DNA from 2 places in the Weizmannia sp. FSL K6-0777 genome. Region 1 is predicted to be linked to the other one. Evidence: riboswitches for the same ligand, from Rfam matches in the RefSeq annotation. Region 1 holds a riboswitch; the other holds the start of a gene.
The links. A riboswitch is a leader RNA that binds a small molecule or an ion and turns the genes downstream of it on or off. The one in region 1 is predicted to bind thiamine pyrophosphate.

Region 2: linked by a shared signal. The riboswitch ahead of tenA (thiaminase II) and the one ahead of NST70_RS07650 (3-oxoacyl-ACP reductase) in region 1 are both predicted to bind thiamine pyrophosphate.

The regions. Positions count from the first base shown of each region.
Region 1 is NZ_CP151971.1:1,639,617-1,645,098, forward strand. Features, by position in the region: gene cytX (putative hydroxymethylpyrimidine transporter CytX) at 1-1,134, shown strand, start outside; gene thiD (bifunctional hydroxymethylpyrimidine kinase/phosphomethylpyrimidine kinase) at 1,236-2,045, shown strand; TPP riboswitch at 2,141-2,252, shown strand; gene NST70_RS07650 (3-oxoacyl-ACP reductase) at 2,319-3,080, shown strand; gene thiM (hydroxyethylthiazole kinase) at 3,093-3,905, shown strand; gene thiD (bifunctional hydroxymethylpyrimidine kinase/phosphomethylpyrimidine kinase) at 3,911-4,717, shown strand; gene thiE (thiamine phosphate synthase) at 4,714-5,358, shown strand.
Region 2 is NZ_CP151971.1:800,513-805,994, reverse strand. Features, by position in the region: gene NST70_RS03620 (NCS1 family transporter) at 1-87, shown strand, start outside; gene allB (allantoinase AllB) at 1-1,474, shown strand, start outside; gene thiW (energy coupling factor transporter S component ThiW) at 1,842-2,360, opposite strand; gene tenA (thiaminase II) at 2,400-3,191, opposite strand; TPP riboswitch at 3,228-3,317, opposite strand; gene NST70_RS03600 (alpha/beta hydrolase) at 3,648-4,541, opposite strand.

The sequences.
Region 1 (5,482 bases):
GTTCCTATGTATTTCATGTCCCGCATTGGAACAAGAGAGGGAGTATCAGGTATGATTGCTACCCGTGCTTCATTTGGGATTAGAGGTTCTTTTTTTCCGAGCTTGTGCAATGCACTGCAGTTAATTGGCTGGACAGCTGTGATGATTCTGATGGCAGCTGAAGCCTGTGTATCTTTAAAATTTGCAGGAGTTCTTGGGAACCGGGATTTTTGGATTATCTTGATTGGTTTGATCACAACGGTTAACGCGCTTTTGAAACACAATCATTTAAAATGGTTTCAGATATTTACAGTTGGTGCAACATTGATTTTATCCATCATCATGACCTATGCTGTTTTGTCAACAGTAAATGTTGCAGACTTAATGGACAAGAAACCTAAAGGTCATCTTACTTTCTCTCTCGGATTAGATTATGTGATCGGCATGTGCCTTTCCTGGGTTCCTTTGGTTGCAGACTATTCCCGGTATGCAAGGAATATTAACGGGGCCGCACACGCTACATATTGGGGTTATGCTCTATCCAGCATCTGGATGTACTTTGTTGGCTTGCTTTGTACCATTGCTACTGGCCTTTGGAATGCAAGCCCAATTCCAATCATGGGTGCACTGGGCTTGGGTATCCCAGGTCTGCTTATTATTTTTTTCTCCACTGTAACGACAGCTTTTCTAGATGTTTTTTCAGCAGGTGTTTCTGCAAGCAATTTATTTCCAAAGTTTTCGGAGAGGCGGCTTGTATTCATTGCAGGAGTGTCAGGCACACTGATTTCGCTGGTGTTTCCAATTGATAAATATCAAAGCTTTTTATTAATCCTTGGTGCTGTCTTTATTCCCATTGAAAGCATCGTATTGGTTGATTATTTTTTGATCCGTAAACACCTGAAGCCAGCAGACTTGACTAAACCAGAAGGATCGTACTGGTACCGGGGCGGTGTTAATCTGGTAGCTTTCGTCGCTTTTGTGGTTGGTTTTGCTCTCTATGAAGTCAGCTATTTTCAAGCTTGGCCAATTGGTTCGTCATTTATTAGTCTGATTATTACGGCAGTCCTTTATTATTTCCTTATGAGACTTCTTCATAGGGATCAATTTTCAAAGGTTAGAAGCAGTGGCATATACAAGAATCATGCAGCAGGCTGATAAGTTATTTTCAAAAACATTATAACAAATGGATGGGATCCAATCTGTCAAATGCAGAAAAAAAATAATACTATGATCATTTTAGAAGAGGTGTATATTAGATGAGACCACAGGTATTAACAATTGCAGGAACTGACAGCGGTGGCGGTGCAGGTATTCAGGCCGACCTGAAAACTTTTGAAGAGAGGGGTGTCTACGGCATGTCTGTAATCGTTGCCGTGACAGCGCAAAATACAAAAGGAGTTCAGGGAATTTTTCCAATGCCGGTTGACAGCATTGTCCGTCAAATGGAATCCATTGCGGACGACTTTTCAATTGCAGCTTTAAAAACGGGTATGCTGTTTGATGCAGAACGCATAGAAGCTGTTGTTGACGGAATTAAACGATTTAAATGGAGGCCGCTGGTTGTGGATCCGGTCATGATTGCAAAAGGTGGGACACATCTCGTTGCTCCTGAAGCAATTGCGACGATTAAAAAGAAATTGGTTCCGGTTGCTGATGTCATTACACCGAATACACCGGAGGGGGAAGTTCTGTCAGAAATGACGATACGTACTGATCAGGACCGGGAGCACGCAGCACGACTGATTCTCAAAAGAGGGGCAGGTGCTGTGCTGTTAAAGGGCGGACATGATCTGGTTACATCAGAAACTGTTCGTGATTGTCTGGTGACGAGGGAGCAGACAATATGGCTCGAATCTAAACGCATTGATACCGTTCACACTCATGGAACTGGTTGTACATTGTCTTCATTGATTACAGCTGAGTTGGCGAAGGGCCATCCCTTAGAAGACAGCGTAAAAACAGCTAAAAAATTATTGACAAGAGCAATCTCTGAGAGCCCGGGAATTGGGCATGGCCATGGACCAATTGCCCATTGGGTATTAAGAGATGAAGATGGAGAAAGATAACAAAGCTAAATTCACATAATATAACCCCTGCCGGTGATTTTCATTAAGCTTTACAAAGCATAATAGAAAAGCTATAATTGAAAAAAGTAAATCTTTCAAACTACTAGGGGTGCCCGGATTTGGCGGGCTGAGAGAAAAACCGGCGTTTTTCAACCCTTTGGACCTGATCCGGATCATACCGGCGTAGGAAAGTAGGAATTTGTAAAAAATTTCTTGCTGATGAAGTCAGGTCTTTTCGGGCCTGGCTTTTTTGCATGGGAAGGGGTGGGACAAATGAAACTGGATGAGCAGGTGGTCGTCATCACAGGCGGAAGCAGGGGGTTAGGCAAAGCAGTTGTAAAAGCTTTTGCAAGAGAAGGGGCGGGCGTTGTCATCAACTATTTTGAGAGTGAGGGGAAGGCAAAGGATCTTCAGAATATTTTAGGAGAAAAAGCGGTTGCCCTGAAGGCGGATGTAAGGGATCCGGCGCAGGTAAGAAAGATGTTCCGGCAGGCCGAAGCTTATTTTTCCAGGCCTGTCACGACAATTGTAAATAATGCCCTCGTGCATTTCCGCTTTGATCCGGAATCCCGGCACGATGCTTCCCGAATTTCGTGGGAGGAATACAGCTTGCAGATGGAAGGTGCGGTTCGCGGCGCATTAAATACCATACAGGCCGGCCTTGCGGAAATGAAACGGCTGCATTTCGGCAGGGTGATCAATATTGGCACAAACCTGTTTCAAAATCCGGTTGTCGCCTACCATGATTACAATACGAGCAAGGCAGCGCTCCTCGGCTTCACCCGGAGCATGGCGAAAGATCTGGGGCAATATGGCATTACCGTTAATATGGTATCCGGCGGCCTTCTGAAAACGACGGATGCAAGTGCAGCCACATCTGAAGCGGTTTTTCAATTGATTCAGGAAACTACTCCGCTGCAAAAGGTGACAGAACCGGAAGACGTTGCGGATGCCGTGTTGTTTTTTGCATCGCCATGGGCGAGGGCGGTAACCGGACAAAATCTCGTCGTTGACGGCGGACTTGTAATGGATTAGGAGGGAATGGAAATGGAAAAGGAAAAACCAATTGAACTGCTTGAAAAAATCAGGGAAGCCAATCCGCTTATCCATAATATCACGAATATTGTGGTGGCTAATTTTACAGCAAACGGGCTGTTGGCACTTGGCGCATCTCCGGTAATGGCCGATGCGGTGGAAGAAGTTGCCGATATGGCGAAAGCGGCAAATGCGGTCGTGTTAAATATCGGCACTTTAAATGAAAAAGCCGTCGAAGCAATGATATTGGCGGGAAAGTCTGCAAATGAAAATGGCGTTCCGGTCGTCCTTGATCCGGTAGCTGCCGGTTCAACCCGTTACCGGACAGAAACGGCAAAAAAATTGCTGAAAGAAATCCGCTTCACATCCATCAGGGGAAATGCCGGAGAAATCGCCAATCTGATCGGAATAGATGCCAAAGTTAAAGGCGTCGATGCAGGAGATACCGGCCTGGATACGGGCGAACTCGCTTTAAAAGCGGCAAAAACGCTTCATACTACGGTCGTGGTAAGTGGCAAGACGGATGCGGTGTCAAACGGTACAAACCTTTATCTCGTACATAACGGCCACCCGCTTTTAACAAAAGTCACCGGGACAGGCTGCCTTTTGTCCGCGGTTTGCGGCGCCTTTCTCGCTGTTGAGAAAGATCCGGTTCAGGCATCCGTTTCGGCGCTTGCGATTTACGGCGCTGCTGCGGAAATCGCAAGGGAAAAAACAGGCGGGGATTTGCCGGGCAGTTTTCAAATGGCGTTTTTAGACCAGTTGGCAGAAATAGGGCCTGAAGAAATCCAAAAATATGCCTCTTTTGAAAAGAAAGAAGGGTGAACATCATGAAAAAAGCACTCACGATTGCCGGTTCTGATTCCGGGGGCGGTGCCGGCATCCAGGCGGACTTGAAAACATTTCAGGAATTAGAAGTATACGGCATGTCCGTAATTACCGCGGTGACGGCGCAAAATACACGCGGGGTCCAGGGGGTATTTCCGCTTGGTCCCGAAGCAGTCTCCCGCCAATTGGCGTCCATTGCCGAAGATATGGGGACGGATGCACTAAAAACCGGCATGTTGTTTGATTCCGGCATCATCGAAGTGGTCGCGGAAAAAATCAAAGCCTACCGCTGGGAAAAACTCGTTGTGGACCCGGTGATTATTGCAAAGGGCGGAGAAACCCTTTTGCAAAAGGAAGCGGTTAAAGCCTTAAAAAGCCAGCTGCTTCCGCTCGCCTTCATTGTGACGCCGAATCTTCCGGAAGCGGAGGAACTGGCAGGAATGCCCATCCGAAATACTGATGATATGAAGGAAGCGGCACGCATCATTGCGGATTGCGGTCCTCGGTATTGTCTCGTTAAAGGCGGACATCATGAGTCTTCCCCGGTTTCGAGCGACTTGCTTTTTGACGGGGCGAACTTTTACGAATATACAGCGAAAAGATACGTAACAAAAAATACGCACGGCACCGGCTGTACGTTTTCTTCAGCGATTACGGCAGAATTGGCAAAAGGCGCGGATATATTTGCTGCTGTGTCGACAGCAAAAGCATTCATTTCCGCGGCGATCGAAGACGGCATTCAAATTGGACACGGGCACGGGCCGACGAACCATTGGGCGTACCAAAAAAGGAGAATGAAAAACCGATGACAGGCGAACATTTGCGTGACGCATTGAAACTGTATTTTATTATGGGCAGCCCGAACTGCACGCTGCCGCCGGAACAAGTGCTGGAAAACGCCATCAGAGGCGGCGTCACCCTTTTTCAATACCGCGAAAAAGGAAAAGGTGCACGAAAAGGCGAAGAAAAGAAAGTGCTTGGTGAAAAATTGAAGTGGATATGCCAAAAAAACGGGATTCCTTTTCTTGTAAATGATGATATTGCACTTGCGTTGGAACTGAATGCTGATGGTGTGCATGTCGGGCAGGAAGATGAACCGCTGGCATCCGTACGAGAAAAGTTGGGGGATAAGATCATCGGCGTCTCGGCCTATACGTTGGAGGAAGCCAGGCAGGCAGCAAATGGAGGCGCGGATTATCTTGGCGTCGGCCCAATTTTTCCGACGAAATCGAAAGAAGATGCGAAAGAAGCGAAAGGCACAGCCGTCATTCGCGAAATCCGCCAAAATGGCATCCGGATTCCCATTGTCGGAATTGGCGGCATAGGGGCGGGCAATGCAAAAAGCGTCATAGAAGCAGGGGCAGACGGCGTTTCCGTCATTTCTTCCATTGCAGGCGCGGAAGATGCGGAAGCGGCAGCTGACCTGTTGAAAAGGGAACTCACTTTATAATGAAGGCGTAAACCCCCCTGCGCCTTTTGACAGTTTAAAAATGGAATCAAGATAAGCCGGGTGTAGGAGCCTGGCTTTTTTGGTGCCAAGCAGGCTGAATGGCGGTGAATTTTTTGCGAGAATT
Region 2 (5,482 bases), 840 kb from region 1:
TTTTCAAAATTTAAAAAGGATACAATTTTTCAAAATACAGTCGTTCTCGAACCAAATCACAGGGAGGGGATTCACAACGAAATATGATACGCTCATTAAAAATGGAAAAGTCGTTTTTAGAAACAGCGTTAAAATTGCTGATCTTGCCATCCAAAATGGAAAAATTGCTGTAATTGCGGATAAAATTGAGGAAACGGCAGAACAAGTTTATGACGCTTCAGACCAATATGTGATGCCGGGAATGGTCGATATCCATGTGCATATGTGCGAACCGGGGCGGACGGAATGGGAAGGATTTGAAACCGGAACAAAGGCGCTTGCCGCCGGGGGAACGACAACCTATGTAGATATGCCTTTAAATGCGCTGCCTGCCACGACAACAAAAGATGCTTTAGAAAAAAAGCTTGCCGCTGCCGCCGGCAAAAACTATGTGGACTACGCTTTTTACGGCGGATTAGTCCCAGGTAATCTCGATCAGTTAAAAGAACTTTCCGATTGCGGTGTTGTTGCTTATAAATGTTTTATGGCCAGCTGCGGAACCGATTTGCCGGGAGACTTTAAAAATGTAGATGATTACACGCTTTATGCGGGGATGAAAAAATTAGCCGAGCTGGGACATATTTTATTGATTCATGCAGAGAATGCCGCCATTACCGATGGGTTAGCAGAGGAGATGATTAAACAAGGGAAAACAAGCCCGGCTGATTATGTTGCAACACGGCCGGTATTTACTGAAGTGGATGCCATCAAGCGGGCGCTGTATTTTGCGAAACAAACCGGGTGCAAACTGCATTTTGTCCATGTCAGCAGTGCGGAAGGAGTGGAAGAAATTACGAAAGCGCGGAACGAAGGACAGGATGTCACGCTTGAGTCGTGCCCACATTATTTTACAATCACAACAGCCCAATTTGCGGAAATCGGCCCGCTTGCAAAATGTTCCCCGCCTTTACGCAGCGAAGCGGAGCAGGAAAAACTTTGGGAAGGATTGAAACAAGGAAAAATCGATATGCTGACATCCGACCATTCCCCTTGCCCGCCTGTAATGAAGGACAGCGAAACCGGAAATATTTTTGAGGTATGGGGCGGCATAACCGGGTGCCAGAATAATGTCGATTTGATGTTCGATGAGGCTGTCAAAAAGCGCAATATTCCCATTACGCAATTTACGCGCATGATTGCAACCAACCCTGCCGAACGTTTTGGCTTAAAATCGAAAGGGGAAATTGCGCTCGCAAAAGATGCGGATCTCCTCTTTCTCGATCCCGACCGGCCATACACGGTAAGTGCGGAAGACCTCTATTACCGCCATAAGCACAGCCCGTATATCGGCAGAAAAATTGATTGCCGGGTTACGAAAACTTTTGTAAGAGGACAGCTCGTATTTGATCTGGATGGCGGTGGTATCAAGGGTGAGCCGGTTGGCAAATGGATCCGGCCAGCGAAGGTTTCAGACTATGCCGGAGTGCCGTCATAATGCCAACAGCATCAGGCTCTGCTTTCAAGAGCCTGATTTTGCTGGCATAAATTTTGGCCGGTTATCAATAGCTGGCATCCTGTATGCGTCGTGGCAATGCCCTCAATCCTCCGTGGCTTCGTTCAAATGTAAATGTAAGAGGAAGCTCGTATTCAATCTGGATAGCGGCTGTATACAGGCGAGCCGGTTGGCAAATGGATCCGGCCAGCGAAGGTTTCAGACTATGCCGGAGTGCCGTCATAATGCCAACAGCATCAGGCTCTGCTTTCAAGAGCCTGATTTTGCTGGCATAAATTTTGGCCGGTTATCAATAGCTGGCATCCTGTATGCGCCGTGGCAATGCCTTCATTCCTCCCCGGTGTTTCGCTCAAAACTTACGGTTGCTTACGGTATGATTGATCATTCTGTCCCACCCTTTATTTTTTTGTAAAACTTTTATCAAAACATAGCCAAAAATGGCCCCTGCAAAAGAGCTTAAAAAGAAGGCAGGGATAAATCCGAAAAGCGTTGACGCTTGGCCGAGTAAGAAAACAGCAATGGGATAACATGCCAAGGCACCGAGAATGCCTGTCCCCATGACCTCCCCAACAAAGGCAAAAATGAGCTTATTCGTCTTCGCGTACAGATAAGCTGCCAAAAACGCGCCGATCATGCTTCCCGGAAAGGCAAAAATACTCCCCGTCCCAAGCAAGTTACGTAAAAGCGAGGATATAAAAGCTTGCGCAACCGCATAACCGGGGCCGAGCAAAACAGCCGAGAGTATGTTGGCAAAATGCTGTACCGGAAAAATTTTTGCAAAACCAACCGGGATATAAATCAAACTGCTGGATGCAGTTGTGATAGCTGCAATAACTGCAGTTGCTGTTATTTTTTGTGTTTTTCTCATTAGAACCAACCTTCCCTCCTTTTTAGTTGCGAATGAAAATCAGACCGGCCAGTCTTGTTTTTTATCGTTCATATCCCAAAATAAATACTCATACTTTGAGGCTATTTGAAAATGGCGTTCTAAGACTGCCAGTTCCGTTTCTGATTTTCCGCTTGCCAGTTGGTCCATTAAGTCAATTAACCACTGCGTTCCGGAGCCGAACGTTTCTGAAGAATAGGTTTCGATCCATTTCTTGTAAGGATTGGCCTCCAATGTGTCTCGATGATTTACTTTTAGCAGTTTCCCAATTTCCCAATAATCCCAGGCACACGGCAACAAGCAGGCAACAAGTTCAGCCAAGCTTCCATTGGCGGCCACTTGCAGCATGTAACTCGTGTAAGCAAGGTTGACCGGCGTTGGTTGGGTTGCTTCTAAATCCGTCCGAGTAACGCCAAACTCGGCAGCGTATTGGCGGTGCAGTTCCATCTCAAAATGCAACGATTCATGGAGCACCGCAGCAAATCTCGTCATCATGTCAAGGTTACCCGCTTTCACAACACCCATGGCAAACAGTTTTGCGTACTCAACTAAATATACGTAATCCTGCTTTAAATAATAGATAAATTTATCTCTTTCTAAAGTTCCGTTCCCCAGTCCTACGACAAAAGGATGGTTATGGTTTTTCTCCCAAATCGGTTGGACATTTTGATAAAGTCTTTCTGTAAAAGATCGTTTCAACAATGATTCCTCCTTGTTTACCGGAAAGCCGAATGCGGTTTGCAGGCTGGTTTCACCCTTTGCCCCGAGCAATGGCAGGAGGAGCATCCTCAAAATAAAAAAACCGCCCTCCATCGGAAAGCGGGTGTATCAATTACAAATCATCAGGTGTAATTTCATCACCTACTTCCCTTCGCTAGTACGAACTAGATCAGGTTCAAAGGGTACTTCTCAGCCAACCCGGCGCCCCTAGTAGATTATTATGAATATTCATTTACATTACTCTTACCATATCATAGTATCGTATTTTGTGCAACAGGAGATTTATTGTCCGTCTTTTAAGTTTTTGTAAAATATGGAAACAGAGCCAAAGAATGTTGACTCAAATGCTGCCCGTACCACGCTTCAGTTCCCGAGATACGGTATTTTTATTACAGCCAACCATATCAGTGATTACTTGCATGGATTTCCTTCTGCACGAAGGGTGGCAATCTTCACCATAGATAAACCCCCGTATTGATTGCGTTTTTATCGCAAACGGTTTATCATGTTTTTTTTCATTTATTTAGCTTGTTGCATTTGATTATCCAACTAGCCTTTTGTAATTTTATCAAAAAAGCCTATATAATCTACTATTGCATTTTCAAAATAATCACCTAAATAAATATCGAAATGTCCACAGTCATACTCTTTTATCGTTGCTTTCTTGGAGCGTTTTGCACACTTTATGGTTGCCCAAGCAGGTGCTAATGTATCTTTCCGACAAACCGCATAAAATATCGGTATTTCTATATTTTTAGTATATCTACTAGGAGAATATTTAAAAAATTCCAAAACCGTTCTTGCAGGGGCTTTATTCACAAACTTTAAATTTTCAGGCATCAACTTAAAAACCTCTTTGTAATCAGGAACAGCCATCATCGCTACTTTCCCAGGCGCATCCACCAATTTAATCATGACCGGATGATACCCGGTAATAGAAGATAAAACGTCGGCTATGGCAAAGGGTAATATTTTTAGGGCAGATAGTGGTGAGACCGTTTTCATTGTAGCTAAATTGTTTGTATAGGGACACTGTGCCACGGTTGCAAGAATATCTACTCGATGAGCTGATAGGGTTATAACGTGTCCCCCACTAAACGAACTTCCAAACAGTAGTATTTTACTATCATCAATCCTATCATTCTTTTTGATGAAATCAATGGCAGAGTTCCAATCTGCAAGTTGTTCTTTTACATTTATCCGTTGTCTTTTATTTCCGTCACTTGCTCCATGGTTACGATAATCAAATAAAAAGCAGGCATACCCGGCAGCAGCAAACCTTTCAGCATATGCGTCCAACCGCATTTCACGCACTCCACCCAAGCCATGAGCCATTACAATGACCGGGCACCTTTTATCTACATTGGGTAAATATAGCCACGCGCTGCATCTTGTTCCATTTGAATAAAAGTCAATATCTTCTCGTCGAAATTGATTGTTCATTTTTCTCCCTTCTCCCGCTTCAGGCGAGTACAAAACATTGCACGAAATAGAATTGACATATACGTATAAAAATGGCTCCACAGTGAACTACTTCCACTTCGACGGGTCACTCGAAGTAGGGGCTTCTCGACTTATCGTTACTTTTACGAGCTAACGAAAGCTGACCAAGTGAACTCTCTTGTTCCAAGCGTTTATGTTTCATACTAACCCCAATAAGCGTATGCCTTCTTGTTTGATATTGATTACGAATTATCGACACGGTCTGCTCTATAACCCCACGAAGAACAACGATAGATAGAGGCGGTTCCTCAAAATAAAAAAACCGCCCTAATCGGAAAGCGGGTGTATAAATTACAAATCATCAGGTGTCATTTCATCACCTACTTTCCTTCGCTCGAACATACTAGATCAGGTTAGAAAGGTACTTCTCTCAGCCAACTCGGTGTATCTAACAGATTTTTGTGAATATTCATTTTCATTGACCTTACCTTATCATAGTCCAATATTTTGTGCAAGAAGATTTATTATCCGTCTTTTAAGTTTTTAAATATGGAAACAAAGCTTAAGGAATGTTGACTCGAATGCTGCCCAAGCAGGAAGAATATACTTGCATTTTTCTGTTTCTCAATAACTCTTTTAAATGTTGTGGGGGGGGCTTAATGTTGGTTTGGTTATGATCAGACTACAATTTCATCTTTCCCAAAACAAAATGACCCCACCTGGTCCGCTTTCATGGAAGAGGCGTGGGGGGTTCTGTTATTTTAATTTTAATGGCTCCTGATATGATGATCCATAACTCATTTTATTTTATCAGCTCCATCTTGATTAAAATATTGTCTTCTATTACCTTTTTAATATCAGGACTGCTCCGGGAACATCACAGAAGGCTTTTTCCCATAAACAAGGACGAATGAGTTGGAAACCTTGATTTTTCATCATTC